DNA from 2 places in the Bacillus cereus group sp. N8 genome. Region 1 is predicted to be linked to the other one. Evidence: riboswitches for the same ligand, from Rfam matches in the RefSeq annotation. Region 1 holds a riboswitch; the other holds the start of a gene.

Region 1 (16,173 bases):
GGTGTATCTGCAATTACTATCGCAGCAAAAGCAATTGCAAAGATGCCACTTGGTCGTATCGATTCTGAAACAACTGCAAATATTGGGCGTTTTGAAGGTGGCACACAAACAAATATCGTTTGCGATCATGTTCAAATTTTTGCGGAAGCTCGTTCTTTAATCAATGGGAAAATGGAAGCGCAAGTTGCAAAAATGAAAGAAGCATTTGAAACAACTGCAAAAGAAATGGGTGGCCATGCAGACGTTGAAGTAAATGTTATGTACCCAGGTTTTAAGTTTGCTGATGGAGATCACGTTGTAGAAGTTGCGAAACGCGCTGCTGAAAACATTGGCCGTACACCTTCTCTTCACCAAAGTGGTGGCGGAAGTGATGCGAACGTAATCGCAGGACACGGTATCCCAACAGTTAACTTAGCAGTTGGTTATGAAGAAATTCATACAACAAATGAAAAAATTCCTGTTGAAGAATTAGCGAAAACAGCAGAGTTAGTTGTAGCTATTATTGAAGAAGTAGCGAAGTAATTAACTAGAAAAAGCGTGTAAATCAATTGTGATTTACACGCTTTTTTATTTTGATTCAATTGCTTTCACAAGACGGATAAGCCAGTATAAGAAAATCCATGGGAGTACATAAGTTGTTGCGATGCTAAGTAAACGAGGAAGGAGTCCAGCCACATTAATATTGAACATCGGAAGTAGCAAATAATTGATTAAGATAATTAAAATAATAATAACGAATGTATAGTTGAGCTTATTATTTGGTTTCATAATAAGTCACTCCTTTTACAATAATATCCATACTTCGTATTAAGTATAGCAAAAATAAGGATAAAAAGAATAAGTAATTATTATATTGTACATGAATTTGATATAATAAAGGAACGGATGTTCTTTGGAGGAGATGAGTATTATGCGAGAAATGTATCCGAAAAATGGTCGTGTTATTTTACATGTAGATATGAATTGTTTTTTCGCATCTGTCGAAATTGCTCATGACCCATCATTACAAGGAAAGCCATTAGCGATTGCGGGGAATGAAAAAGAGAGAAAAGGGATTATCATAACATGTAGTTATGAAGCGAGAGCATATGGAATACGTACGACGATGCCCCTTTGGGAAGCAAAGCGATTATGCCCGCAATTAGTTGTGAGGCGTCCTAATTTTACACTATATCGCGAAGCTTCATTTCAAATGTTTCAAATACTTTCCCGTTTTACAGAAAAAATACAACCAGTTTCGATAGATGAAGGGTATTTAGATATTACAGATTGCTATGCACTCGGTTCGCCTCTTGAAATAGCAAAGATGATTCAAGGGGCGTTATTAACAGAGTTACAGCTTCCGTGTAGTATTGGAATTGCTCCAAATCTTTTTCTAGCAAAGACCGCTTCAGATATGAAAAAACCACTTGGTATTACTGTGCTTCGAAAACGTGATATTCCAGAAATTATTTGGCCACGATCAGTTGCAGAGATGCATGGAATCGGAGAGAAAACAGCTGAAAAATTAAATGATATTCATATACAGACAATTGAACAATTGGCAAAGGGAGACGAGCATATCATTCGCGCTAAAATTGGAAAGCACGGTGTTGATTTACAAAGACGTGCAAAAGGTATGGATGATAGGGAAGTTGATCCGAGTCAAATGGGACAGCATAAAAGTGTCGGTAATTCGATGACCTTTTCAAAGGATATGGATGAAGAGAAAGAATTACTTGATATGTTAGAACGTTTATCAAAGTCAGTGAGTAAAAGGTTACAAAAGCGAACCCTTGTCAGCTATAATATACAAATTATGATTAAATACCATGATAGGCGAACAGTAACACGGAGTAAGCAATTGAAAAATGCGATTTGGGAAGAATGCGATATTTTTCAAGCAGCATCCCGTTTATGGAAGCAACATTGGGACGGTGATTCCGTTCGTTTACTAGGTGTTACAGCTACTGAAATAGAGTGGAAGACAGAATCGGTGAAACAATTAGATTTGTTTTCATTTGAAGAGGATGCGAAAAAAGAACCGCTACTTGCTGTCATTGATCAAATTAATGATAAGTATGGAACATCGCTTTTACAGAGAGGTAGTCAACTACTACGTAAGCAAGAGAAGTCGTTTCAACAAAAGTTAGAAAATAAGTTTATGTAGAAGGTGTCATGAAGCAGTAAATATCATGGCACCTTTCATATTTAACTCGCTTCTAAATCTAAAGAAGTCTTCCACCCAGCAGCAGTAACGCCAGATTCTAATAACATTCTACTTACTATTTTTTCAATTAAGATAGCCGCATTTGTCTTGCAATGTAATGTAGCCTGTATACAGACTTTTTGATTAGAATCTACATCATCACTATATAACTCTTTTAAACCGAGACCCTCTGTACTTACCATATGCATAAGTAAAAAACGAATATGTGCTTCATTTTCTTCTGAACAAGTAAGAGAAAGGAAGTAGTTTGTTTGTTCAGGTGATTCTTCTTTTGATTTTTTATTCATAAAGAGAGCGATTGGGCGAAGTAGTATATTTGCTAGTAAAACGCCGGCTGCACCTAATATAGCTGCAAGAAGGAAGCCAGCGCCTGTAAGAGTGCCAACAGCAGCTGCGCACCATAAAGTAGCCGCAGTATTTAGTCCTCTAATACTAAAACCGTCGCGGATAATAACGCCGCCTCCTAAAAAGCCAATCCCACTAACAACTTGGGCAGCGATACGTGATGGGCTAGCATCATGATCAAGCATGACGGATAATAAAACAAATATACAGGCACCAAGTGATACGAGAGCATTTGTCCGCAAACCAGCCATTCGATGTCTCCATTGTCTTTCCATTCCGATGCAAGCTCCTACAATGATTGCTATCAATAATCTTAATACAATGTCATACCATACCATCATGGTCACCTCCGTACATATAAGTACGTGTTATGTTTTTTAGAATGAGTGGGGAGTACCCACTCATTCTTATTTTTACAACCAGCTATGAAACTTTTTAATATAAACTCTTTTCAGAAATTGTGTTAAGAAAGCATAACCTAATAATATTCCTATTAGCCACGGGAAGTAGCATAGTGGTAATGCTTGTAAACCAACTGCTGCACCAAGTGGTGAGAACGGAATATAAATTCCCATTGCCATAATACAAGCGGTTAATAAGAGAACTGGTATTGATGCAGTACTTTGGATGAACGGAATTTTCTGTGTTCTAATCATGTGGACAATTAATGTTTGAGTTAGTAACCCAACGACAAACCAACCGGATTGGAATAGCGATTGTTCGCTAGGTGTATTTGCACCGAAGACATTCCACATGATTACGTATGTGATAATATCAAATATGGAACTAATTGGACCGATGCAAATAATGAAGTTCCGTAAGTTTGCAGTATCCCATTTTCTCGGTTTTTCTAAAAACTCTTTATCCATTTTGTCCCATGGAATAGACAGCTGTGAAATATCATAAAGCAAGTTTTGAATTAAAAGGTGAATGGCAAGCATCGGTAAAAAGGGAATGAAAGCACTCGCTACTAACACACTAAATACATTTCCAAAGTTTGAGCTAGCCGTCATTTTAATATATTTTAAAATATTTCCGAACGTAGTGCGTCCTTCTAAAATACCAGCTTCTAATATAGTTAAACTTTTTTCAAGCAGAATAATATCGGAAGACTCTTTTGCGATATCGGTTGCAGTATCAACAGATATTCCAACGTCAGCATCACGTAGTGCTACGGCATCGTTAATACCATCCCCCATATAACCTACTGTATGACCGTTCCCTTGTAAGACACGAATAATGCGAGATTTTTGCATTGGATTTAGTTTTGCGAACACTGTTGTTTCTTCGGCTAGTTTTGCTAATGCTTTATCTGGTAAAGGATCGATCTCGTAGCCAAGGATAGGCTCTCCAATATTTAATCCCACTTCTTTACAAACTTTTTTTGTAACAATTTCATTATCACCAGTTAAAATTTTTACTTGTACACCATGTTTCTGTAATGCTTGAATAGCAGCAGCTGCAGATGGTTTCGGTGGATCTAAAAAGCCAATGTATCCAGCGAGAATCATATTAGTTTCATCTTTTACAGCGTACTCTTTATCATTTAGTTTTCTATCTTTTTTATAGGCTACAGCAATCACACGCATACCTTCGCCATTCAATTTCTCGCTTAGTTGTTTGACATTTGAACGTATTTCCTCGGTAAGTTGAACAACCTGTCCATTCGATTCAGTGTAATTACAAATTGATAAAATTTCTTCTACGGCACCTTTACAAACCATTGTATGTTCACCTGAGATATCTTTGACGATGACGGACATGCGACGGCGAGCAAAATCAAATGGAATCTCATCTAGTTTTTGAAACGTTGAAGGGTCGAACTTTTGTTTTTCTTCTGTATGCTCAATAACAGCTTTATCTATTAAATTTTTCAATCCCGTTTGATAGAAGCTATTTAAATAGGCAAAGTGTAATACACGATCACATTCATTTCCGTTAGGATCTAAATGACGAACTAGGACAACTTTATCTTCTGTTAAAGTTCCAGTTTTATCTGTACAAAGAATGTTCATCGCACCTAAGTTTTGAATAGAATTTAGCTGTTTTACAATAACTTTTTGCTTAGACATGTTAACAGCACCTTTAGCTAAATTAGCAGTTACAATCATTGGTAACATTTCAGGTGTAAGACCAACTGCAATAGCGATAGCGAAGAAGAAAGCTTCTTGCCAGTCACCTTTTGTGAATCCATTAATAAGAAGGACAATGGGGGCCATAATAAGCATGAATGTAATTAAGAGCCAGCTTACTTTGTTTACACCTTTATCAAAGCTTGTTTCTGTGCGCTGTCCAATTACTTTATTCGCTAAAGAGCCGAAATACGTATCGGTACTTGTTGAAACGACAACAGCTTTTGCGCTACCGCTTACAATATTCGTACCCATAAAGCAAAGGTTTTCCATATCGAGTGGATTGAAATTTTTTTTCATATTTTTCGGTAACATATGCTTATTTTCTGTATGGTAGCAGTTTTCGTATTTTTCTACAGGAAGTGCTTCCCCGGTTAATGAAGACTGATTAACAAATAAATCTTTAGCTGATAAAATACGCACATCAGCTGGAACGATGTCACCGGCTGAAAGTGAAATAATATCGCCAGGTACAAGTTCTTCAATTGGAATTTCTATTGTATAATTTCGATTTAAATTCGTTACGTTTTTTGTTTCGTGTACAAATCCATCTATTCTAAAGACGCTCGCGGTTGTTCGAACCATAGCCTTTAACTTATCTGCGGCTTTTTGAGAGCGGAATTCTTGTGAAAAGCGAATCGTTGAACTTAGCAGTACCATTACAGATACGACAATTGTTCCTTGTATGTCATCTGTGAAAAAAGAGAGTGCTCCAAGAGCTAATAAAACAAAAATAAATGGATTTTTAAATGCCAGCAGAAATTGAATGTACCACGGCAATGATTTATTATGAGCAATTTCGTTCGGACCATATAAAGAAAGTCTACGAGACGCTTCTTGTTTCGAGAGTCCATTTTCTGTTGTTTCTAGAAGTTTTAATGCAGAGTTTATATCTTGTGTTGCAACTTCCACTAATACTTTGTTATTTGTTTGCATGCTATCTCGATTGTAAGCATGCTTCGTTTCTTGTCTGTTTAAATTTAACATTGGTAGTTCCTCCTTTTTCATGAAGGAGGAAACAATCTGTTACTCGACTATTTAAAATTGGGAGGAACAGTTTCTTTCCTACCTACATGGTGAAAAATTAACGTAAAACATATGGGTATCTGGGCCGAATCATCACTTGTCACTGTTCCTCACCTCCGTACAATTAGTAGTTTCTGAATATGCTATGTTTGTTTCATAGTAAGGTGCATAAAGACATAAAAAGACCTTTACTCACAACGAGTAAAGGTCTGAATTCGTAGTCAAAAAGAGTCAACAACAAAGACTGTTAGTAAACATAGATAAAAACAGTTTTTGTGTATGACAAAACATACGCACCTCTCCCTCGTTGAGTTTTAGCACTGTATAGCATAGGTACTGAAACCAGCTACGTTAAAAAAGGCCTTCATTCCGACCTTTCCTGTTGACCCATTGGCGTCTCTCGACATTTTTGGGCAGCAGCGTTTCTCTATACAGGAGCCTCACCTAACAGAGACCATATTCAATTACATGTTGAATGTTAGCACTGTAAATTTGTAGTGTCAATATCTTTTTTTTGAAAAATTAAATAGATTTATGATGGCTATATAGTAGGAAATAAGAGGAGTATTTTTGAAATAAGGTGGGAAAATAAATACTTTAATGAACATAAATAAAAAGCACTGATTACAGTGCTTTTTATTATAGATTATGAAATTGTAGCATTTTCAAAAATGACAATTTCTGAACTATTTGTCGTTGAAACGCGTTGTGCGTAATATGTTAAAGCTGAAGAAATATATGTTGGTAACGTCTCATTTGTATGAGATGTTGTATATTCATGAATTAATTCTTTTAAAGTCGTCCACTCTAGTTGTGCTGGGTGATCAGAAACGAAAGAACTTACCCAGCGATCAAATGAAGATGAAAAATCAGTTTGTAAACGAAATACTTCTTTCATAATAAAACGCTCCCTTGAAATGTGATAGTATTATTCTACTACAAAACACGAACGATTGTTAAGTTTTTTATTTATAATGTTCGTGTTATATAGTTGTCTAGATGATTGGTTATGCAAATTCAATTTGCCATTTGAAATAACATTCCGTAAGATGAGAGATAGATTATATAAAGAGCTGGAGGAAAGAAAGTGGAATTTGTATTTTTAGGAACTGGTGCAGGTGTTCCTTCGAAAGGAAGGAACGTTTCGGCAATTGCTTTGCAATTGTTAGAAGAACGAGGACAGACTTGGTTATTTGACTGTGGTGAAGCGACTCAGCATCAAATTTTACATACATCTGTGCGCCCAAGACGCATTGAAAAAATATTTATTACGCATTTACATGGCGATCATATTTTTGGATTGCCAGGTTTATTAGGAAGCCGTTCGTTTCAAGGTGGAACAACACCGTTAACAGTATACGGGCCAAAAGGAATTAAACAATTTATTGAAGTAGCATTATCAGTAAGTACGACACATGTAAAATATCCACTTGAAATTGTTGAGATAACAGAAGAAGGTACTGTGTTTGAAGATAATGAATTTTATGTGGAAACGAAAAGATTGTCACATGGTATTGAATGTTTTGGATATCGTATTGTAGAGAAGGATATACAAGGTGCTCTTTTAGTCGATAAATTGCTGGAGATGGGTGTGAAACCCGGTCCACTCTTTAAACGTTTAAAAGATGGAGAAGTAGTTGAGTTAGAAAATGGTACGATACTAAATGGAAAAGATTTTATCGGTCCACCTCAAAAGGGAAGAATTATTACCATTTTAGGTGATACAAGATACTGTGAAGCGAGTAGAGAGCTGGCACAAGGCGCAGACGTACTTGTTCATGAAGCAACTTTTGCGGCAGAAGATGAACAACAAGCGTATGACTATTTTCATTCCACATCTAAGCAAGCTGCGAGTATTGCACTTCAGGCAAATGCAAAACGATTAATATTGACTCATATTAGTTCTCGTTATCAAGGAGATACATATAAGGAATTATTGAAAGAGGCAAGAGAGCTATTTTCTAATACAGAAATAGCTACGGATTTAAAATCATTTCCAGTAGAAAGATAATAATGTTGTGAAAAAATGGTGACGAAAGGTTGCCATTTTTTATTTCTAAAAAAATTTTAAAATAAAACTGTTATAATTTTATGTTTATATTGGATGACACAGAAAGTTTTAAAGAAGTGAAGATATAGGATGAAAATACATAATACCGATTATCTAGAAAAACTGTTATATAAGTCAGACGACTTACGAGTGGTACAAATAGCAAAAAAAGATTTTTATTCAGAACTTTTAAAATTCATTAAAAGTAAGCGTTTTATTAAAAACAAGCTATAATGAGGGCAGATTATAATTTATTGTAGGCTACATGCGTTTTAGCCATTTGTCTTAACAAGTGAAGTTGACTAAGCAGAGAGAGCAACATAGAGATTATAAAAGGATATTACTATTATTTGTACTAAGTCTTTTTTCACTCTTTAGCTTTAAAGCACCAAAAGGTATGAAAGCAATGGGAGTTTCACTTGTTTATGCTATGCTTGTAAGGGGTTCTGTGTTAAACTTTGGATTGCTACCAGACTTTATTGTGGATTATCTTATATTATTTTTAAATGAAGGTAATGCTAAGTTTCGTATTTATTATTATAACTGGTATTATTTCAAGATACATTGGTTCATTGTTATTCAAAAACTATCCAATTCGTACAACGGAACAAATTTGTGGTACGACTGGAAAAGCAACCGTTTCGGTAGCTTAATAGAATAGTAGAAAATAATTTTTTCATAGAGGTTTAGGGGGAGTTATGATGAAGTATCGCTCAGTGTTTGATATTATTGGTCCAGTTATGATCGGCCCATCAAGTTCACATACAGCAGGCGCGGCAAGAATGGGGCAAGTTGCTCGTCAGTTGTTTCGTCATGAGCCAGAGAGAGTTAGCATTTCATTATATGGTTCATTTGCAAAAACATACCGTGGTCACGGTACGGATGTAGCGCTAATCGGTGGAATACTAGGATTTGAAACAGATGATTTACGTATTCCAAGTGCGTTAGATATTGCAAAAGAACGCGGGATTGAAGTGGAATTCATTGAAGAAGATGCAAATGCTCCGCATCCAAATACAGCGAAAATTCGTCTGTATAAAGGTGAAGAGGAAATTGAAGTTGTTGCTTGCTCAATTGGTGGCGGTAAAATTGAAGTTGTAGAATTAAACGGATTCGATCTTCAATTAACAGGCACGAGTCCAGCACTACTTATTGTAAATAATGATCGCTTCGGTGCTATCGCAGCTGTAGCTTCAATTCTTGCTAAGCATGAGATTAACATTAGTACAATGAGTGTTTCTCGTAAAGAAAAAGGAAGAAGAGCGCTTATGGTCATTGAAACAGATGAATTATTAGCAGATGAAGTAATCGCGGAAATAAATGGGCAACAAAATATTTGTCAAGTAACTATTATGGATTAATTGCAGGGGGGACACACCATGTTTCGGAACGCAGCGGAACTAGTGGCGCAAGCTAAAGAGCAAAATGTAAAAATCGCAGAAATTATGATTCAATGTGAAATGGAAACAAGAAGTATCACACGTGAAGAAGTAATTGCTGGAATGGAAAAGAATTTAGTCGTGATGGAGCAAGCAGTAGAACGCGGTATTCGTGGTGTAAAATCACCAACTGGTTTAACTGGCGGGGATGCTGTGAAAGTCCAAGCGTATATGCAGAGTGGAAAAGGCTTATCTGGAGATACGATTTTGGACGCAGTGAGTAAAGCTGTCGCAACAAATGAAGTAAATGCGGCGATGGGAATCATTTGTGCAACACCAACAGCAGGATCTGCTGGAACAGTGCCAGGTGTACTTTTTGCACTGCAAGAAAAATTACAGCCGACACGCGAAGAAATGATTGAATTTTTATTTACAGCAGGAGCTTTCGGTATGGTTGTTGCGAATAATGCTTGTATTTCCGGCGCTGCAGGAGGTTGCCAAGCTGAAGTAGGTTCAGCAAGTGGAATGGCAGCGGCAGCCGCAGTTGAGATGGCTGGTGGAACACCAGATCAAGCAGCTACAGCGATGGCAATTTCATTAAAGAATATGCTTGGTTTAGTGTGCGATCCTGTTGCAGGGCTTGTAGAAGTACCTTGTGTAAAACGTAATGCAGCAGGAGCTGCGAATGCGATGATTTCAGCTGATTTATCATTAGCTGGTGTAACTAGTACAATTCCATGTGATGAAGTTATTGAGGCGATGTTTAGAATTGGACAAACGATGCCAGTAGCACTTCGTGAAACAGCAGAAGGTGGACTTGCAGCAACACCAACAGGTCGTCGTCTGCAAGAAGAGATTTTTGGTAAGAGTAATAACTAGAAGCATATGATTAAAATAAAAACGGAGCTCAAATAAAATTGAGCTCCGTTTTTTATGTTTCTTCTGCTATTTTTTCTAATGTTTTTCCAAGATCATGTGATCGTTTCGTTGCTTGTGTAATACATGAGATTAATGCTTGTTGAAAATTATGCTCCTGTAACACTTCAATACCTGCTTCGGTAGTTCCGCCAGGAGAAGTAATTTCTTTTCGCAAAATAGAAGGGTGTTTTTCGCTTGCTTTTAGCATTTCAGCAGCACCAATCATCGTCTGAAGAATAAGTGATTTTGCAACATCTTCTTTTAAACTAATTTTTTTTGCGGCGTCTTCCATCGCCTCTACTACGTAATAAATATAAGCTGGTCCACTTCCAGACAATGCAGTGACAGCATGCATATCTTCTTCCTCTACAACAGAGACGAGACCGATTGTTTCAAATAACGATGTTGCAATGCGAATATGTTCTTCCGTTGCATGTTCTGAAGGTGAGATAGCAGTAGCGGACTTTAAAATAGCCGCAGATGTATTTGGCATCGCACGAATAATCGGAACGTCTTTTTGAAGTAGGTTTCTAATTGAATGAGTAGAAACACCTGCTAACAACGAAATAATAAGCAAGTCATTATTTATGTATTCTTTAAGAGGAATCATCGCTTCTGCGACATCTTTTGGCTTCATAGCTAGAAAAAGAATATTTGCATCAGCAAGTAATTCTTTTTTGTTATGTGTACCTTTGACACCGTATGTTTTACGTAACTCCTGTAATCTTGTCTCATTAGAACGATTACTTACAGTGATATGTTCCCCTTTAACAACATTTGCGTTTAATAAACCACCAATAATCGCTTCGGCAATAGAGCCTGCACCGAGAAAGGAAATGTTTTGAATAGACATGATGTTCCTCCTTTAAATTTGGTTAGAAATACTTATAAATGTACATAAATTCGTTTTTTTATGGAAAACACCTCTTTTTATCTGAAAATAATGACAAATTTATAGGGAAGTTGTAAACTGAAGAGGTATTCATTTTTGAACCGGAAAAAGACAGGGGGGCTAAGCATGACGGCGATTCATCGAATGGAGATTCCTGTTCCATTTGCAGTTGAGACAGTGAATGTGTTTTTAGTTGAGGGAGAAGCATTAACGTTAATTGATACAGGGACAAATACAGAAGAAGCAAAGAAGGCACTAGAAAGCCAATTAGGTGCATTAGGGTATAAGATAGAAGATATTGAAACGGTAGTTATTACGCATCACCATGCGGATCATTGTGGACTTTTAAATACATTTTCTGAAAAAGTAAAGATTATTGGACATCCTTGGAATGAACCTTGGATCACGCAGAATGCCGAATTTTTAAAGAGGTATCATGAATTTTTTAAAGAGACGGCCTTGCAGTTCGGCGTTCCAGCAGCATTTTTGAATGGTGAGGCATTATTGACGACGAAGACACTTAAATATTCTTGTAATAGGTCGTTAACACATACCGTGAGAGAGGGAGATCGTATAGATTCGTTACCTGGATTTACAGTGATTGAAACCCCAGGTCATGCTTCTACTCATATTTCATTATATAGAGAATCAGATGGAATATTAATTGGTGGAGATGCTCTCATTAGTCATATTTCTTCAAATCCAATATTAGAACCACCATATGAAGGGCAAACAGAAAGAGCGCATCCTTTGTTGCAGTATAATCAAACGTTAAAACGTTTAAGTGAAATGAATATTTCACGTATTTTATCCGGGCATGGGGAAGATGTTCTGAATGTGAAACAACTTATTGAAACAAGATTACAAAAGCAAGAGACACGTGCTTTTAAAGTGCTGGAGCTATTAAAGGAAAAGCCAATGACAGCATTTGAAGTATGTGTAAAACTATTTCCGGTATTATATAAAGAGCAATTGCCACTTACTATCTCAGAAACTGTTGGACAATTAGACTTTTTAGCATATAATCAACAAGTGATGATTGATGAATCTTCACCACAATTGATTTATTATGCAAAGTAGGTGACAGCAATGACGGGACGTTTACAGGACAAAGTAATCGTCATTACAGGTGCTTCTAGTGGAATTGGAGAGCAAGTTGCAATGCAAGTTGCAGAGCAGGGAGCAACTCCAGTATTAATGGCTCGAACAGAAGAGAAGCTACAAGCATTAGCAGACAAAATTAAAGCAACTTATAATACGCCTTGCTATTACTATGTATTAGATGTAAGTGAAGAAACGAAAGTACAATCTGTTTTTTCAAAGGTATTACAAGAAGTAGGACGTATTGATATATTGGTAAATAATGCTGGGTTTGGTATTTTTAAAACGTTTGAAGATGCTTCAATGGATGAAGTAAAGGATATGTTTCAAGTCAATGTATTTGGATTAGTAGCTTGTACGAAAGCGATATTACCTTATATGGTAAAAAGGAACGAAGGACAAATTATTAATATTGCTTCATTGGCTGGAAAAATTGCAACTCCGAAGTCGAGTGCTTATGCAGCAACAAAACACGCTGTATTAGGATTTACGAATAGTTTGCGTATGGAGTTATCTAACACAAATGTGTATGTAACAGCAATTAACCCAGGACCGATAGACACGAACTTTTTTGAAATAGCCGATCAATCAGGTACATATGTGAAAAATATGGGACGTTACATGTTAAAGCCAACATATGTAGCAGAACAAATCGTAAAGGCGATGCAAACGAAAAAACGTGAAGTAAACTTGCCGAAGTGGATGGGAATGGGGCCAAAGCTCTACGCATTATTCCCAGGTTTATTTGAACGTGTTGCAGGCAAATCATTAAGTAAAAAATAGGAGATTTCCATATGGAAATCTCCTATTTTTTTATTTTCCAGTCACATAATCGTAAACGATATCCTCAACTGCCTCGTATACATCAATTTCAGTATTTGAATGAATCATCGTTTGAATATGTTTAATTAGCATTTCCTGATCCTCTTTTGAAACAGGATTACATTGATATTGCCGAAAACTTTTTGTAATCATTTTCTCAATTAATTTTTCATTCATGTTTTTCCCCACCTGTATGTATACATGTATTGTTTTATTGTACTTGAAGTGAAATAAAAATACTATTATACATTGTTTTTGTATAAAAATTAGATCGTATATATTGTTTTCTTAGTAAAATTAAGTTTTTTAAGTTTTAAAAATTTATAAATATTTAATTGACTCTATAAATATACAATATTATAATCATACTTAATTTAAAGAATCGATATGAGGAGGAGCTTATGAAAGTCGCAATTATTGGAGCAACTGGATATGGAGGCATTGAGTTAATTCGGTTATTAGAACAACATCCATATTTTTCGATAGCATCTCTCCATTCTTTTTCACAAGTTGGTGAGTGTATAACAAATGTATATCCGCATCTTCGAAATGTTCTTGTCCATACGTTACAAGAAATTGATGTGGAGGCAATAGAAAAGACCGCGGAAATTGTATTTTTAGCAACCCCGGCAGGAGTATCGGTAGAGTTAACTCCAAAATTATTACAGGTGGGTTTAAAAGTAATTGACCTATCTGGAGACTTTCGTATGATAGATCCCTCGTCATATGAACTGTGGTATAAAAGGCAAGCTGCACAGGAAGAAATTCTTAGGAAAGCAGTATATGGGTTAAGTGAATGGAAAAGGTCCGAGATTCAAAATGCAGATTTAATTGCAAACCCAGGATGTTTTGCTACAGCGGCATTATTAGCGATAGCGCCGTTAGTACGTATCGGCATGATTGAAGAAGATTCGATTATTATTGATGCGAAATCAGGAGTATCTGGAGCGGGCAAAACGCCAACAACAATGACTCACTTTCCTGAGTTATACGATAACTTGCACATTTATAAAGTAAATGAGCATCAACACGTTCCTGAGATTGAGCAAATGCTTGCAGAGTGGAATAGGGAAACGAATCCAATCACGTTTAGTACACATTTAATACCGATATCACGGGGGATTATGGTTACACTTTATGCGAAAGTGAAACGAGAAATGAAGATAGCACAACTTCAAAAATTATATGAAGAAACGTATGAACAATCGGCTTTTATTCGAATTCGCACGCAAGGAGAGTTTCCAAGTCCAAAAGAAGTGAGGGGCTCAAATTATTGTGATATGGGGATAGCTTACGATGAAAGAACAGGAAGAGTGACAGTCGTTTCTGTTATAGACAATATGATGAAAGGCGCAGCTGGGCAAGCGGTTCAAAATGCAAATTTATTAGCGGGACTAGAAGAAACAACGGGTTTACAGCATATGCCGCTTTATCTATAAGGGGGACATGATGATCAAAGTAGAGTCTATTACAAAATTAGAAAATGGTTCAATTGTAACGCCGAAAGGCTTTTCGGCAATCGGTACTGCAAATGGTTTGAAAAAGGAGAAAAAGGATTTAGGTGCAATCGTTTGTGATGTACCAGCATCATGTGCCGCTGTTTATACAACAAATCAAATACAAGCAGCCCCGCTGCAAGTAACGAAAGACAGTATAGCAGCTGAGGGGAAATTGCAAGCAATTATCGTCAATAGTGGAAATGCAAATGCTTGTACAGGAATGAAAGGATTACAAGATGCATACGAGATGCGTGCATTAGGGGCGGAACATTTTGGAGTGAAAGAAAACTACGTTGCAGTGGCTTCAACGGGTGTAATTGGTGTTCCTTTACCGATGGATATAATCCGAAAAGGAGTTGCAACTCTTATACCGACAAAGGAAGTAAGTGAAGCACATTCTTTTTCTGAAGCGATTTTAACGACGGATCTTATAACGAAAGAAACTTGCTATGAGATGATCCTTGATGGAAAAGAAGTGACCATTGCTGGTGTTGCTAAAGGTTCAGGCATGATTCATCCGAATATGGCAACGATGCTTAGTTTTATTACAACAGATGCCAATATAGAGCATGAAGTATTGCAAACAGCATTATCACAAATTACGAATCATACATTTAATCAAATTACAGTAGATGGAGATACTTCTACAAATGATATGGTCATAGTTATGGCAAGTGGATTATCGGAAACGAAACCAATAAATATGGAACATACAGATTGGGAAACTTTCGTATTTACTTTACAAAAGTTATGTGAAGATTTAGCAAAAAAAATTGCGCAAGATGGTGAAGGGGCTACGAAGTTAATTGAAGTAAATGTACTAGGGGCTAAAGCAAATGAAGAGGCAAAGAAAATTGCAAAGCAAATAGTTGGTTCGAGTCTTGTGAAAACAGCAATATACGGTGAGGACCCAAATTGGGGGCGAATTATTAGTAGTATTGGACAAAGTGAAGTAGCTATTAATCCAAATACAATTGATATTACTCTTCAATCTATCTCGGTATTAAAAAATAGTGAGCCTCAAACATTTTCTGAAGAGGAAATGAAAAAGAGATTACAAGAACATGAAATTATTATTGATGTTTATTTACATTTAGGAGAAGAAACAGGATCAGCTTGGGGCTGTGACTTAAGCTATGAATATGTGAAAATAAACGCTTGTTATCGTACATAAGGAGAGGGAAGATGAGCGATTATATTGTAGTGAAATGCGGCGGTAGTATGTTGAATCAATTAAATGATCTGTTTTTTGATTGTATAAAGAAATTGCAACAAAAGTATAAGGTAGTGATTGTTCATGGTGGTGGTCCAGAAATTGATGCCAAATTAATAGATTGTAACATCAAAGTAGAAAAAAGAGATGGGTTACGAGTAACACCAAAAGAAGTTATGGATATTGTTCAAATGGTGCTATGCGGAAGTACGAATAAAAAACTCGTAATGAATTTACAAAAGCATAATTTACTTGCGGTAGGTTGCTCAGGATGTGACGGCAATTTACTTCAAGTTCAACCTGTCAGCGAGGAGATAGGATATGTGGGAGAAGTAAGTTATGTCGAAACAGCCTTACTAAAAGGATTAATAAATATGAATTATATTCCAGTTATTGCTCCAGTCGGCATACATGATAATGAGATTTATAACATAAATGCGGATACCGCCGCAGCTGGAATTGCGGCCGCGCTATCCGCAAAAGAACTTATTTTTATTACAGATGTAGATGGAATAGTACATGAAGGAAAATTAGTAAAGAAAACGGACGAATTTGAAATTGATACTTTTATTGAAAAAGGAGTTATT
Region 2 (16,173 bases), on a different contig from region 1:
TGAACATATTTCTATACCAGATGGATTGCGAATAGACGAAATATTACAAAGTGAAAAACAAATTGTTAGTGAGAAGTTTACGCTACAAGAGCAAGAAATCGTAAATGATAACGAAATGGCTAGTGAAGAAGAAATGAAAGGGACGGCAGCTTTAAATATTCAGCGTATATTAGAAAAAGTGAAGAAAGCTGAAACAATATTAGATCCATTGCCAGCGCTGAAACATTTACAGCAAGAAGTAGTTGGAAAAAGACAGCGTGTAGAAACGAAGCAATTTACAGTAGCATTATTTGGAGCTTTTAGTGCTGGGAAATCATCATTTGCTAACGCATTGCTCGGTGAAAAGGTACTTCCTGTATCACCAAACCCAACGACAGCAACGATTAATCAAATTTTGCCGGTTACAGAGGAAAAACCACACGGAACAGTAATTGTTCAGTTTAAATCAAAGCAAGCACTATTAGAAGATATGAAAGCTGTTTATAAGCTGTTTCACTATGAGATTACTACGTTAGATGAAGCATTAACGCAAATTGATAAAATTATGAAATATCCTTCACCGAGCGGGAAGCAAAAAACAACATTTAGCTTTTTACGAGCGGTACAAAAAGGATATGAGGCAGTTGCTGCGCATTTAGGGGAACAAGTACAAGTTACGTTAGAGGAGTTCTCTGATTATGTAGCTAATGAAGAAAAATCATGCTTTGTTGAGTATATGGAGCTTTATTATGATTGTGCTTTAACAAGGCAAGGAGTAGCTCTTGTAGATACACCAGGAGCTGATTCTATTAACGCCCGCCATACGGATGTTGCATTCCAGTATATTAAAAATGCGGATGCTATTTTATTCGTAACATACTATAATCATGTTTTCTCTCGTGCAGATCGTGAATTTTTAATTCAGCTCGGTCGTGTAAAGGATACGTTTGCGCTTGATAAAATGTTCTTCTTAATTAATGCGGCCGATTTAGCAGAGTCTGAAGAAGAACTTAAAATGGTAAAAGGTTATATTGCGGATCAGCTCTTGCAATATGGCATTAGAAATCCACGTTTATTTGCAATTTCAAGTTTATGTGCGCTTGAGGAAAAACAAGGGGAAAGTATTGACAAAGAAAAGTATGGCATTTTACAAAACTCTGGGATTGCTAAGTTTGAAGAATCATTTACGTCCTTTATGATGAGGGATTTAATGCTTGTATCTGTGCATGCTTTATATGGTGCATTGCAAGGAGCAAATCAACTTCTTGTAAATATGATAAATGGCGCAAAGCAGGGAAATGATGAGAAAGTGAAGCAAACAAAAAAAAATGAAGCAGAGCGTGATCAGCTACTTCATATTATTTCGTCATATAGTGTGCTCGCTGAAGAACAAGCAATGCAAAATGAAGTGAAAGAATTGCTTTATTACGTACAACAACGCTTATTCCTACGCTATAACGATGTGTTTACTGAATTTATTAACCCGGCATCACTTCGAACAGATGGGAATGTAAAAACGCAGTTGCAACAGTGTGTAATGGAATTAGTTTCATTTATTCAACATGATTTATTACAAGAAATGCGTGCGACATCATTACGTCTTGAAAGATGGATAGATGAAGCGATGAAGCGTGCAAAGGATGAAATTGTTGTGAACTGCAAAGGAGAAAATGAATCGATTTCTCTGGGCGGAACAGTAGATTATGAATATAAAGTTATTACACATAAAGAGCCATTTCCTTCAATAGAAATAAAAGATTTCAAAAAGGCACTAACGCATTTTAAAAACGAGAAAAGCTTTTTTGAAAAAAATGATAAAGCTTTTATGCAAGAAGACGCTAAAGGAGTGCTAGAACCTTTCGTATCAAACTATGTAGCTGATGAAGAAGATTTATTCGTTCATCATTATAAGCAAGAGTGGGATACAAAATGGAATTTATTCCAAAAAGTGATGCAGCAAGATGTTGAGAAATATTATGAAAGTATATTATTCGCTTTAGCTGAAAAAATTGATGTAACACTATATGAGCAAAGTAAAGAAGAGCTTCAAAAGCAGTTAATAGAAATAGAAAAAGAAATTTATGTTATATAGTCGCTATGAAAAAAAGATTCGTTCAATTTTCTTTTGTAATACAGTATCTAAAGATTTTACGAACCCTGCGAATTCATCAGTAGAAATCATATGTGTAAGAACTAAGCGTCTGCCGTCTGGTGTTTCACCGCATAAGACGAATGAAGAAAACTCATATGTTTTGTTTTCGACTACTAATTTTGGATAGGAATATGTGTCGCTTTTCTTTTTCTTTCCATCAATGGAGATGACGTTGCATTTTTTCTCATTGTTGTCCATGGTGAATCCCTCCTTTCTATTACTTATGGTAGACAAGGAGGGTTTAGAACAATGGAGAAGGGGGATTTTTATGGATGTTGTATTAGAGCGTGTTTCTAAAGATAATGTGCCAAAGTCTTTACTCTTGCTTGCTGATCCAAGCGAGCGGCAAATTGCTACATATATACAGAGAGGAATGGTATATGTAGCTAAAGTAGAGGGGAAAGTGGTTGGTGTATATGTGTTGTTGGAAACAAGACCAAAGACGATGGAAATTATGAATATTGCGGTTGTAGAACATATGCAAGGGAAAGATATTGGTAAGAAAATGTTGCTGCATGCGATAGAAATAGCTAAAGGATATGACATGCACAAAATTGAAATTGGGACAGGTAATTCTAGCGTTTCACAACTTGCGTTATATCAAAAATGTGGATTTCGTATTTTTTCTATTGATTTTGATTACTTTTCGAAGCATTATGAAGAAGAGATTATTGAAAATGGAATTGTATGCCGTGATATGATTCGGCTTGCAATGGAATTGAATAAGAAAGTATAACTTATTTAGGGGGAAGAGAAGATGGAAGTACATAAAGCAATTACAGCACATTCTCGTAAACAAAATGAAAGTGTAAAAGCATGTTTACAATTAGATGCGCAGCGTGAAGCAGCTATTGAAGCAGCCGTATCTCTTGCGTCAAATGGGAAAGAATTTTCGGTTGATGTCATTAATGTTGTAACAAAGCAAATTAATGATCTTGCAAAAAATGGTGTTACACTACAGCGTAAATATGTTACAGAAGAAATGGTTATGGAGTATGTAAGTCGTTTGCAAGAGAAAGAAGGTCGTTAAAGATGATAGTTACAGTCGAATGGTTACGTGAGCATATAGAAGATGAGAACGTCCGTATAATCGATTGTCGTTTTGATTTAGCGAATCCTAATTGGGGTAGAGAAAAGTATGAGGAAGAACATATTCTTCATGCGTTATATTTTGATTTAAATTTAGATCTATCAAGTCCTGTAACAGAACATGGTGGTCGCCATCCGTTGCCAAATATTGAGGAGTTTGCAGACAAGCTTTCGCAAGCTGGTATTGATGAACATACGACAGTAATTGCATATGACAGTGAAGCGGGTGCAAATGCTTCTCGTCTCTGGTGGTTATTAAACTATGTAGGACATGAGAAAGTATATATATTAGATGGCGGATTTCCAGCTTGGAAAGAGAATGGACTACCGATAACAACGGAAATTCCTGTTGCTAAACGAAAAGCATTCAAAGCAAATATACAAGATCATATGCTTGTAACGATGGACACGGTCAAAGAGAATATTCATGCAGGTACAGATATTACGTTAATTGATTCTAGAGAGTCAAAACGTTATGCTGGTGCTGAAGAACTCGTTGATTCGAAGGCAGGGCATATTCCAACAGCAGTAAACTATTTTTGGAAAGATGGAATTTTAGAATCAGGACGCTTTAAAAACAACGAGGAACAGCAAGGACGTTTCCAAAATCTCGATAAAGAGAAGGAAACAATCGTATATTGTGGTTCTGGTGTTACAGCGTGCCCAAATATAGTTGCATTAAAATTAGCTGGTTTTCAAAATATTAAATTGTATGCAGGTAGCTGGAGTGATTGGATTTCTTATTCAGAAAATCAAATTGCAAAAGAAGAAGATTAATCACTTGCATGCAAAAATAATTTGTATTAAAATAAGGTCACAAGCAAGAGATTGCTCGAAAAACTTTGTATTTTACACATTGGAAACAATGTGATAATATAACGACAAGTAAATAATACATCCTGCGGTGTACGTAACTTATTTATGTCTAAAACCGATGTTAGTTATACGGAAGCTCAATATTTAGCGACCATCATCAAGCCTTCCTTGTGGAGGAAGATGTACGGTAACTGTGAGGGCATCCACCTGCGAGTAGCGGGTTTTTGGACATTTACGAGGAGCGGCACGTGCGGGGGTCTTATTTCAACTAACATTATATAAAATTCCTACGGTGTACGTAGCTTATGCATGTCTTAAACCAATAAGTTTAATATGGAAGTTCAATATTTAAATGTAGCTAACATGCCGTCTTTTTAAGAAGGAAGTTACAAACATTTGTGAGAGCATCCACCTGTGAGAGCAGGTTTATGGACATCTAGAGAGAACGGCATATGTGGGGCTAAATAAAAACCTTACGTTTTATACGTAAGGTTTTTTTGTTGTATAAATATATCTACTTTATCTGGATTCACCTGTGAAGTTTCCATAATAAATATAGCACTTTCTGTCTTCATCAATCTCTCTTGAATCTAAAGTGAACTCCATATGCATGCCGTCGCGCTGAATATATATAATATCTGAATGAAGAGATGGTAAAATTTCTTCATAGTTCCATATATCTTTACTATCTATTATGCATGAACTCGTTTCACGTAGTTCTCTAACTTCAAAACCGATGTGGGAGTATATAGGGTCTGAAGGGTCATTTGCAAACTCTTCTTTTTGAATATATATAACTGCTGTTCCGTCTGAATCTACTGAAGTTGCAGTAACAACATATGTATTTTTATCTTTTATAAAATATTCACAAGTCATGCGTGCGATGATTTCAGAATTAGAAATATTTGCGTAGTTCCATAAAGCAGGATACCCTTTCGTTTCATCGTTAATTCGATATTCTAAGCGCATTTTATCCCTCTTCTTCCTTTTTCTTCTACTTTATCATGCTATCTTATATAATAGGAATAGAATTTAAAAAGGGGAGTGCGAAGGTGACAAAAACGAAATGGTTAGTAGGCGGTGTCGTAACGTCTTTAATGACTGGCACTTTATTTGGCTGCGCACAAGATCTTCCCCCAAAACCGAATGATAATAGTTGTTCAGATTGGGATTGGGATGATGAACTTGGGGTATGGCAGTGTGATGATAGTAGTTCAGGTTATCGTGGGCATTACTTCTATGGTGGGAGTTACTATCAAAATAAATCCACTTTTAAAAATTCATCGGCGTTTAAATCTTATCAATCGTCTGCGGAATTTAAAGGTGGAATTGGAAGCGGTTCAAAGGGAGGATTTGGGGGCTAAAATATGTCGCAATACATAAGAGATAGAAAAGAGTTTTATTTGAAATATCCGAATTTTTGGTCGGATTTATATGAATGTGAGTATAGTCTGTTTCATGTTTTCTCTATAACAAATCAGACTATGAAACAATTGCAATTAGCAACTGAACGAATGGGGAAAATATTTTTTAAGACTGCTAGACTTTTGCGTAATTTAAGTGACGAACAGCTTCTTGAACTTGGGTTTCCTCCTGCGAGCTTATCATTCATTAGAATGAAAGGATTATATCCTGAATCTGTTATTTCGCGATTTGATTTCGTTTTAACAGATGATAACCAAATTAAAATGCTTGAGTTTAATAGTGATACACCAACTTTTATTATGGAATGCTTTCAAATGAATGGAAAAGTTTGCGAGAAACTAGGCTATGATGATCCAAACTCGGATCAAGAACGATTACTATCTTCTGGTATTACAAAAGCCGTAATGGAAGCGACAAAGGGAATAGACAACCCAAATGTTGTTTTTACAGCACATCATGAACATATTGAGGATTGGAATACGACTGTGTATTTGAGTCAGTTATGCCATGTTGAGAATAAAGTAGTGCCAATGTCAGAACTTAGAATTACAAAAGATGCTTTAGTGGATAGGGATGGAGTACAGATTGATGTGTTATATCGCCAAACATATCCGATAGAAGATTTAATTGAGGATCAAGATCCTGAAACAGGAGATTTGGTAGGTGTGGAACTGTTGCAACTTGTAAAAGCCGGAAAGCTTTTTATAATAAATCCATTGTCAGCATTTTTACTTCAGCCCAAATCAGTTCAGTGTCTTATTTGGGGATTAGCAGAAGAAGAGGCCTTTTATACAAATGAGGAACAACAGTGGATTAAAGAATATATGTTACCTACATATTTAGAACCAGATTTATTTTTAGGAAAAGGTTCTTTCGTTCAAAAACCTTCATTTGGTAGAGAAGGGGACACAATTACCATTCGCGATAAGGACGAACATATTATGCTTCAAAATGCACACCAAACATATAAAGCGTCACTGCCGATATTTCAAAAGTATACAGAACTTCCAGTCGTATCCTTGGAAACAGAAAAAGGGATGGAGAAACTGTCGTATGTGTTTGGTTCGTTTTTAATTGCCGGAAAAGCGAGTAGTATCGGTATTCGTGCGGGGGAAAAAATTACGGGGAATGAATCGTACTATTTACCGGTAGGTATAAAAAAGGAGGAAAGTATATGATTAATTTTTTATTATATTTAGCAGTAACACTAGGCCTTTTATGCATTGGTCTTTTCCTAATGGAAGTAACAACGAAAGTAAAAGAATTTAAGCTAATGGCCCAAGGAAATAAGGCGGTAAGCTATGTACTTGGAGGACGACTACTTGGGTTAGCTATTGTTTTATATTCGACAGCCGCTAATTCCATTTCACTTCTTGATATGGTTTGGTGGGGAGCAGTTGGGATTTTGGCTCAAATTATCGTCTTTTATTTAGCTGAGTGGCTTACACCACGCTTTAATATAAATAAAAGTCTCGAAGAAGATAATCAAGCAGTCGGTCTTTTTCTTATGTTTTTATCGCTTTCAATTGGGATTGTAATTGCTGGTTGTATAACTTATTAAAAACTTTACGTTTAAACGTAAGGTTTTTATTTTTGCTAATTTTGAAATGTGTGCTTGATTCATTTAATTAGTCGAAAGAGAAATAGTGTGTATATGAGAGGTAGTTGTTGTAATAAGGAAAAATTCCCATGCAAAGTGTTGACATCTATTTTAAATAAGAGTAACATTTTCTATGTAATTAAAATAAGTCTCTGTTAGGTGAGGCTCCTGTATAGAGAAATGCTACTGCCCAAAAATGTCGAGAGACGCCAATGGGTCAACAGGAATGATCGAATTAAGGTTTTTCTTAACGTAGCTGGTAATGAACCTATGCTATACAGTGCTAAAACTCGACGAGGGAGAGGTCCGTAGATTTCTAATTATATTAGGAATCGCTTATTTGTGTATGCAATGACCTTTGCTCTCTTATGAGTAAGGGTCTTTTTTGTTACAAAGCTATGAGTAATTTCATAGTATAGATTATAACTAAAAAATAAATGAGGAGGTGAGGAGCATGTCAAATTCTGACTCGGTTCCGTTACCCATATGCTTCAAATCAAAAATATATGATGTAGGCAGGAAACGACTTGTTCCTCCCTTTATATTTATCATAATGTAGCGTTTATTTGAGTATTCCAGCACTAGATACTTTCACGCTAAAGTGGATAAATTGAGAAACAAAGCGTTTCTTCCTATGTTTAAAGGAGGAGACGATAATATGTTATATGCAAACAAAACTGTGGGTAACACGTCATATAAACTAAGTAAAAAATCAATAAAAGAACAAATAATGCTCCAAAAAAATAAAGATTTATTAATTGAAATTGCAACGAGAGATGTAAAATCTGTATTTGCGTATTTTAAAACAACAAGAGACGGACTATCTGTGAAAGAAGCACAAAAACGAATTCAAGTATACGGCCGAAATGAATTAATTTCAAAAAGAGCGCGTATTGCGGAAGTGATGATAAAGCTAAGTGAAATGATTCCAGGTCTTTCAAAACAAAATGCACGTGATGAATTACAATGTGAAACAGTTACTGTTTCTAGAGTAGAAGCATCTAGCCTAACAGGGCTAAACAATGAATTGAAAATGATGAAGCTACCAGTACAAGAGCTTGTACCTGGAGATATGATTTTTCTTTCAGAGGGCGATACAGTACCAGCAGATGTACGTATTATTTATGCAAATGATTTATTAGTGAATGAATCTATGCTGACAGGAAACGATGCTAGTATTGAGAAATTTGAAAGCTGCTATCATCTAGAACGTAAACGATTTATTCCATTAAAACGGATGAAAGACTATAATCCACTTGAACTTGAAAATGTATGTTTCAAAGGTACTTATATTGTTGGCGGAACTGCAAAAGCTGTAGTTGTTTCGACAGGTAAAAATACGTATTCAGGAATACTTCATACTTGTTGTGGTAGAACGTCTTAATTTGTTAATGATGCTAAATATAAAAAAACAATGTATAATAGACAAAGTTGAACAAAAACGTAGAATGGTAATCTATATATAACCTTACGTGATAACGTGAGGTTATTATTTTTTGTTAGTAGGAGAGGTATTATGAAAAAAGTATTATTAGTTGATGGTATGGCACTATTATTTCGTGCTTTTTACGCAACAAGTGTCTACGGACAATTTATGAAGAGACAAGATGGTACCCCAACGAATGGGATTCATGGTTATATGAAGCATTTATTAACGGCAACACAAGCAATTGAGCCAACACACATTGTAACGTGCTGGGATATGGGAAGTACGACATTTAGAACAGAATCGTTCTCGAATTATAAAGCAAATCGTGCAGCACCGCCGGAAGAATTAATTCCACAATTTGATTTAGTGCAAGAAATGACTGCGAAATTATCTATTCCAGTCATCGGTATGAAAGGTTATGAAGCGGATGATTGTATCGGTACACTTGCAAAACAATATTGTAACGAAGCGGAAGTTTATATTTTAACTGGAGATACAGATCTACTTCAACTTGTTGAAAAGAACGTTACAGTTATGCTTCTTCGTAAAGGAATTGGAAATTATGAGTATTATACACCGGAGAAAATCATGGAAGAGAAAGGTGTAGAACCTTGGCAAATTGTCCATGCAAAAGCATTCATGGGAGATACAAGTGATAATTATCCAGGTGTAAAAGGTATTGGTGAAAAAACAGCGTATAAGCTTATTCAAGAACATGGTACAGTATCGGCAGTACTAGAAAATATAGCATCATTAACGAAAGCACAGCGTACAAAAATTGAAAGTGATTTAGAGAACTTAAATATCTCTTTACAATTAGCGCAAATTCATTGTGAAGTTCCAATTTCATGCTCAATAGAAGAAGGGTTACACACAATGAACGAAGAAAAACTACGATTTGTTTGTAACGAAATGAATTGGGGAAGACCTGAAATATTAATCAATATGCTATAAATAGTTTGGAAAGAGGGATGTTACATGAGTCGAACGTTGACTAGGTGACACCTTCTTTTTTTGTTTTGGAAAACAGTATCTTAGTGAATGGGATAATATAGAATTCATCTTGAAATATATAAATATTTCGACAAGATAAATCGATATAAGATGACGAAAATAGCAATTTATATAATTAAATGAAGCAACTTCAAAATGGTTTTAGGATGATCTCTTTTTTGCGTTGTTCACAAAGTTGTCAGAAAATAAACGTAATTTTCATATGAAGTTCAAATAGAATTCACAACAATCAATTATTATAAGAACAACCAGATAATTCTTTATCTTTTATATAAACCATCCCCCAAGGAGGACAATGAAAATGAGAAAAAAAGTGAGAAAATCTTTTAAACAATTATTAATTGAAAATAAACAATCACTATTAAATAATAAAGAAAATATGAAAGAAATTGAAGAAAGAATTGAGAAACGACATGTAGCATATAGTGGTGCCAGTAATTAAATAAAATAAAAAAGATAGCCTATAAAGGCTATCTTTTTTATTTTATATTGAAAAACACTATTCCTCTCTTTAATTTTGTAAATATGCAAGGTATTTTTATAATGTTTTTCTAACAATATTACCCATTTTTCGAGGTTGAAATTGGTATATGCCAATTTTAAAGATTAACTATTCATAATATTACAAAAAATGTTACAATACACTCAAATTTATACTATAAAATCATTTTAATATGAAAAATTGGAATGAAAAGAAAGGAGAGGAATATGAATAAAGATGTCGCTTTGAAATGATTATTATCATTTCATTAGGAGTTGATGTAAAACGATGGAAAGGCATGAAGAACTGGATTCTATAAGAGGAATTTCTTCATTGGTAGTAATGATTGGTCATCATTTGATGATTTTCTCAGCATTTCAAAATTACAGTTATGAAGATAATAAACCATTTGTTGTATATCTATTAAAAGAAACGCCTGCACGTCTTATTTTTAGTAGTGGTAACGAATCAGTTATTGTCTTTTTTATTTTGAGTGGATTTGTTTTGTATGAATCTATTCAAAAAACATATAGTAGCTATGGATCATACCTTCTAAAACGTATATGCAGAATATATATTCCGTATATTGTGGCAATAGTCATAGCTATTATATGCCAGACTACAATAAGTAAATATGGTATTTCTTATTTAAGCGAATGGTTTAATCGCTCATGGACGATTGAAAGTTCTTCAAGTCTAATAGCACAGCATGTTTTATTGGTTGGGAAATATAATACTGATACATATAACAGTGTGATTTGGTCACTTGTACATGAAATGCGAATATCTATAATTTTTCCGTTAGTTTTGATGGTTTGTTTACGAAAAACAGTAAGGGGTTCATTACTATCATTGTTTAGTTTTAGTATATGTTCTGTCGTGATATTATTCTTATTTCGCTCGAGTTTAACATTAACAAGCTATGTATTAACGTTGCATTACACAGTGCTGTTTTTACTAGGAGCACTAGTTGCGAAGTATAAAAATAATTTAATAGCTTTTTATAGTAAGTGTACTAAAAATACGAAAATTACATGGTTTTTATTTGCGATTTTACTTTATATGTATGAAGGGCTTATTGGAGAAATTAAAGTGCTCAATAATTTTATATTTCGAGACTACGTAGTAGCGATAAGCGCATGTCTATTTGTCATATTAAGCTTGTCAGTATCAACTTTGTCGTCCTTGCTGCATAATAAATACTTGTTATATTTGGGGAAGATTTCTTACAGTCTTTATTTATACCATATCATATCTTTATTTTCTCTTATATACGTGCTCCATGAAATATTACCGTTACCTATTGTTTTAATTTTGTCGCTTATTCTTTCGCTTATACTAGCAATGATTTCGTATGTATTTGTAGAAAAATTTGCATTTAGAGTCGGAAAGTATGTAACAAAACGAGCTGATAGAGAGAGGAAAGAGTTATTTGTAGAAAATGATGTGCAGGATGTTATTCAGACAAAGGCGGTGAAATAATTGAAGCAAGAAATGAGTATAAAAGATTTTCAACAGTTATTGAAAAGAAGATTTGTAACGATCATTTTGACGATGTGTTGTTTAACCGTTTCTCTAGTTCTTATTTCTATGTATGTGCTAAAGCCTTCGTATCAATATTCAGCGCAAATTCTTGTTGGAAATTTAGATGAGTTTAATAAGGAAAATACAGCGAATAAAACACAAGAAAATAAGCAACTTGTAACATCGTTTGTTGACATTTTAAAAAGTCCACTTATTATTTCGACAGTAAAAAACACTTTGAAATTAGAACAATCAAGCTATGAATTAGCACAAAAAATTTCAGTAGTGAATACGGACAACTCACAAATTGTTACTGTTACAGTAAAAGATTCGGATCCTAAAATCGTGAAAGAAATTGTAAAGTCATTGGCAGAACAATCTCAAAAAAGCTTTCAACAATATACGAATGTACAGGGAGTAAAAATATTGATTAATCCAGACTTACAGGAAAAAGCGGAGAAATTGTTTCCAAAATTTCAACTTATCATTCCTATCTCTTTAATTGTTAGTTTTTTTGTTGGTGTAGGTTTAGCTATATTTCGAGATTATTTTGATGAACGTATATACGTGGAACAAGATTTAGAGAAAATAACGACAGTCTCTGTTATTGGTCATATAAATATGAAACCGAAAAGAAAAAAGAAACCTACAGAGGTTGATAAGCAATCATCTATATATCGAGGTGAACATGTCGATGTTTAAGACAAAGAAAAAGCTACCATTCGATCCGCATGATGCTCTGATGAAAGAGCAGTTTTATACTGTATATCACGAGTTGAAAAAATCTGGAAAACAACTATTCTCAGTTATTTCAACGAAGGACAGAGGCGTCGTTGCCTCGCTTATAGTAAATATGGGGCTAGTGTTTGCGGAAATGAAAAAAAAGGTGTTACTTATCGATGTGAATTTTTCGGACCCTAAACTACACCTACTATTACAAAGTGATCATATGACAACAGTAAACGATATAATAAGCTCCCCTCCATCTAATTATGAAACTTTTTCAAGTGATTTGTCTAAATACTTGTATTGTATTCCTGCAAAAAAAACAGTACACAGCGGAACGCCCTTAGTTGCTATGGATGAATTTGATAATGTAATTGCTAAGTGGAAAGAAGATTTTGATTACATTTTCTTTTATTCATCCGAAGTATTTGAGCTTCCTACTACGTATATTATTGCGGAGAAATGTGATGGAGTAATTTTGGCAGTCAAAAAGCGGAAAGATTCTCTGCGTACAGTGAAAAAAGTAATAGCGGACATAAAGCGGAAAGAATGTGAATTACTTGGTATAGTTTTATATTCTTGAATTTGGGGGTAACGATCCATGATTCGTGAAACAAATCAAGCGAAGTTGTATGCTATTCCGGCTCAAGAAAAGGATAAGGTTTTGAATCGAAGTGTTAAACGCTTGTTTGATATTATATTTTCACTCATATTGTTACTTTTTACGATACCAATTATGTTGTTTTTTTGTGTTTTGATTGCTTTAGAGACATCGGGGGCTCCAATCTATTTTCAAGAGCGTTTAGGAATCAAAGGAAAGAAATTTTATTTATTTAAATTAAGATCGATGGTTAGCGATGCGGAAAAGAACGGACCACAATGGGCAAATGAAAATGATCCGAGAATTACAAAGGTTGGATTGTTTATAAGAAAAACGAGAATTGATGAATTACCACAACTAATAAATATTTTAAAAGGTGATATGTCTTTTGTTGGCCCTAGGCCAGAGAGAGAGTATTTTTATAAAAAATTTGAAGCTACTATTCCGGAATTCAGGGAGCGTTTATTAGTGAAACCAGGGTTAACAGGATGGGCACAAATAAATGGAGGATATAATCTTGATCCGAAAGAAAAGTTGGAATTGGATATGGAATATATTGAATTGAAGACGGTTAAAATGGATATTCGTATTTTATGTAAGACAGTTTTTATTGTATTGAACGGGAATGGTGCAAGATAGTAAATATAATTTTATTTAAATATTAAAATAATACAAAAAATATAAGTAGGTTACATGCAAAGGAGAACTGGTATGGGTAGATCCATTCTAAACAATATTGTACATCTATTTTATAGTACGATTTTAGCTAATCTTCTTCAAGCCATTAGCTTAATTGCTTTAGCCAACTTTTTTAATGCCCAAAATTACGGGATGTTTAGTGTTGCAATAGCATTTACGTTTGTAATGTTATTTTTTACAGATTTAGGGCTTAGTAATACATTTCTTCGAGAAGGGGCAAAGGATGGAGTAGATTTAGAAACGGTTGTATCTTCATACGTAAAGATAAGGATGCTTCTTCTTATTTCTATTTCTGTAATTGGTTATATAGCCATTCATTATGTATATGAGGATAAGAATTTAATTTATATGATGTTAAACATAATGTTCCTGATGTTAATAGGCCTTACATGGCAAAATATAGCGATTGCCTATTTTCAGCTTATGGAACGTATGAAATATATAGCACTAATTAAAGTTGTATCCGCATCAGTTGTCATTATTATTACATGCCTTTGCATTTTCGGAGAGTTACCAGTGTATACAACAGCTCGCTTATATGCTTTTGGTTATATGATTGGCGGTTTATTTAGCATATACGTTATGAGAAAAAAGACGAGCATGAATATGAAAGTAGCAATTCATAAAGGATTGTTTTGGCAATTAGGTCCTTTTATTGTTAGTGGTTTTTTAATAATGAGTACGCCACAATTAGCACCCATCTTACTCAATTATACTTTACCGTTAAGTATGGTGGGGGTTTTCGCGGTTGCTTATCGGATGCCAGCGGCTTTATATCAAGTGCCAGGGGTAATTGCAGGGGCATTTTTTCCAGTGCTCTTTAAACACTATAATCAGAATAATTTAGAAGAACATACGAAATTAAATATGCTTCAAATAAAATCAATGGCGGTCGTGGGAATATGTATGACGATAGGTTTATATAATTTAGCACCCTATTTTATTTCTATATTTTTTCATGAGGAATGGAATAATGCAATAGAGCCGCTCCAAATACTATCTTTTCTTATTGTATTACAAAGTTTAAATATTGCTATCGCGGATGGTTTAACAACGAGTGGCTTTCAAAATAAGAGAACTGCCGTACAGTGTATTGCTTTAGTGATTGGAGGAATTATGCTATATAGCTTCAGTAGCATTGGTGGAGTCAGAGGAGCGGCTTACGCTATGGTTTTATTTGAAATAGTGGCTTTGATTGGATATATAGCAGTAAGTACAGTGAGGACAAAAATTGTATTCCAAATTGTAATACCGTATACAATTTATTTTGGTGTAACCTTTATTGGAGTGCAATATGTATTACAGACATATAATTTGATTGCACTTGTTCTTAATACGTTAATCGTAGTAGTTGGGATATTCCTATATGATCACGAATTTAAAAAACTTATTCTTTCATTTATAAGAAAAACACGAGAAAAGGATTATATTACGAAGCAGGGGATATAGCCTATGGAAAATAATATGCAAATTTCGATAAAATGGATTTTTCTTCTAACTTTCTTTGTTATGTTAAGTAAATACAACATATATATAGGATTTTCCTTGAAGATATATATGATTTTTCTAGTCATTTATTTTTGTTTAACAATTAAAGATTTTTATATTCGAAAGCTATATTTTCATGAAGTTGTATTTTTACTGTTTTATTTCATCTATTGTTTAAGTGGTATTCTTTCTATATATTTAAGTGCTAGTATTCGTATGATTTTTGGCGTATTACTTGTTTTAGGATGTTATTTTATTATGAGGAATTTACTGGGGAACACCGAAATAGTAGTACTTGAGTCAGCCATTGTCTATGTAGGATTAGTATTTAATATTGTAAGTCTCATACTCTATATAGTTGGATTACAACATTTTGGATTATATGGCGGAGAAGAGAGAGAGATTTATGCTGGATTATTAGTAGATAGAGGATATCCGAGATTAATTGGATTATTAGATGATCCCAACATCTTTATTTTTTATAATACAATATTTTTTATGTATTATATGACGAATTTATATAATATCACCAATGTAATAGGGTTGATTCTATGTGTTACAACGAGTTTATTAACTTTTTCCAGAGGCGGTATTTTAGCAATTGCGCTCGTCATTTTTGTATATGTATGCATGTCCAGTTTTGCTAAAAAAGTAAAAATAATAATGGGTTTAGTATTATTTAGTGTTATTATTTTTAGTTTAGCGAATGTAGTAATGGGTGGACAACTAGATGATATATTGAATGGTCGGATTTCTGATTTTTCACACGATAATGGGAGTGGCAGATTTACACTATGGGAAGCTGCTTTTAAATATTTTTTATCTAATCCATATATCGGTATCGGTGCTTTTAATTTCTCGAATTATTATGAGTATCAGTACAATGAAAAACTATATGTACACAATACATTTTTAGAAATTTTATCTGAATCAGGTATAATTGGTTTCCTTTTATATAGCGCTTTTTTATGTATTCTAATGGTGAAGTTGACTAAGTATAACTTGTTTCGTGAAAAGCCATATCTTTTATTGACTATGATTGCATTTTTATTTCAGATGATGTCATTGTCACTTATTATTAACGAAGCTTTCTTTCTATTTTTAGCAGTTGTTGTGAAGTACATTTCAACATATGAAGGAAGGGGAATGA

The links. A riboswitch is a leader RNA that binds a small molecule or an ion and turns the genes downstream of it on or off. The one in region 1 is predicted to bind magnesium.
Region 2: it holds a riboswitch for magnesium, as region 1 does, so the genes downstream of both, JDS80_RS05325 (P-type ATPase actuator domain-containing protein) here and mgtA (magnesium-translocating P-type ATPase) in region 1, are expected to answer to the same signal.

The regions. Positions count from the first base shown of each region.
Region 1 is NZ_JAEHBK010000001.1:347,211-363,383, forward strand. Features, by position in the region: gene JDS80_RS01880 (tripeptidase T) at 1-522, shown strand, start outside; gene JDS80_RS01885 (hypothetical protein) at 568-768, opposite strand; gene JDS80_RS01890 (DNA polymerase IV) at 911-2,149, shown strand; gene JDS80_RS01895 (MgtC/SapB family protein) at 2,191-2,892, opposite strand; gene mgtA (magnesium-translocating P-type ATPase) at 2,968-5,673, opposite strand; M-box (ykoK) riboswitch at 6,004-6,171, opposite strand; gene JDS80_RS01905 (DUF3932 family protein) at 6,359-6,610, opposite strand; gene rnz (ribonuclease Z) at 6,800-7,723, shown strand; gene JDS80_RS01915 (hypothetical protein) at 8,061-8,423, shown strand; gene sdaAB (L-serine ammonia-lyase, iron-sulfur-dependent subunit beta) at 8,464-9,123, shown strand; gene sdaAA (L-serine ammonia-lyase, iron-sulfur-dependent, subunit alpha) at 9,142-10,020, shown strand; gene proI (pyrroline-5-carboxylate reductase ProI) at 10,073-10,912, opposite strand; gene JDS80_RS01935 (MBL fold metallo-hydrolase) at 11,078-12,031, shown strand; gene JDS80_RS01940 (SDR family oxidoreductase) at 12,041-12,835, shown strand; gene JDS80_RS01945 (YqzH family protein) at 12,866-13,051, opposite strand; gene argC (N-acetyl-gamma-glutamyl-phosphate reductase) at 13,276-14,313, shown strand; gene argJ (bifunctional glutamate N-acetyltransferase/amino-acid acetyltransferase ArgJ) at 14,324-15,547, shown strand; gene argB (acetylglutamate kinase) at 15,559-16,173, shown strand, end outside.
Region 2 is NZ_JAEHBK010000002.1:241,012-257,184, reverse strand. Features, by position in the region: gene JDS80_RS05380 (dynamin family protein) at 1-2,071, shown strand, start outside; gene JDS80_RS05375 (DUF3931 domain-containing protein) at 2,075-2,329, opposite strand; gene JDS80_RS05370 (GNAT family N-acetyltransferase) at 2,400-2,867, shown strand; gene JDS80_RS05365 (YpbS family protein) at 2,889-3,161, shown strand; gene JDS80_RS05360 (sulfurtransferase) at 3,164-3,997, shown strand; RNA gene ssrS (6S RNA) at 4,114-4,296, shown strand; RNA gene ssrS (6S RNA) at 4,318-4,501, shown strand; gene JDS80_RS05345 (hypothetical protein) at 4,556-5,005, opposite strand; gene JDS80_RS05340 (hypothetical protein) at 5,089-5,400, shown strand; gene JDS80_RS05335 (glutathionylspermidine synthase family protein) at 5,404-6,639, shown strand; gene JDS80_RS05330 (DUF350 domain-containing protein) at 6,636-7,022, shown strand; M-box (ykoK) riboswitch at 7,206-7,371, shown strand; gene JDS80_RS05325 (P-type ATPase actuator domain-containing protein) at 7,720-8,445, shown strand; gene JDS80_RS05320 (5'-3' exonuclease) at 8,578-9,444, shown strand; gene JDS80_RS05315 (FbpB family small basic protein) at 9,806-9,946, shown strand; gene JDS80_RS05310 (acyltransferase family protein) at 10,274-11,467, shown strand; gene JDS80_RS05305 (YveK family protein) at 11,468-12,211, shown strand; gene JDS80_RS05300 (CpsD/CapB family tyrosine-protein kinase) at 12,198-12,818, shown strand; gene JDS80_RS05295 (sugar transferase) at 12,837-13,475, shown strand; gene JDS80_RS05290 (oligosaccharide flippase family protein) at 13,548-14,984, shown strand; gene JDS80_RS05285 (O-antigen ligase family protein) at 14,988-16,173, shown strand, end outside.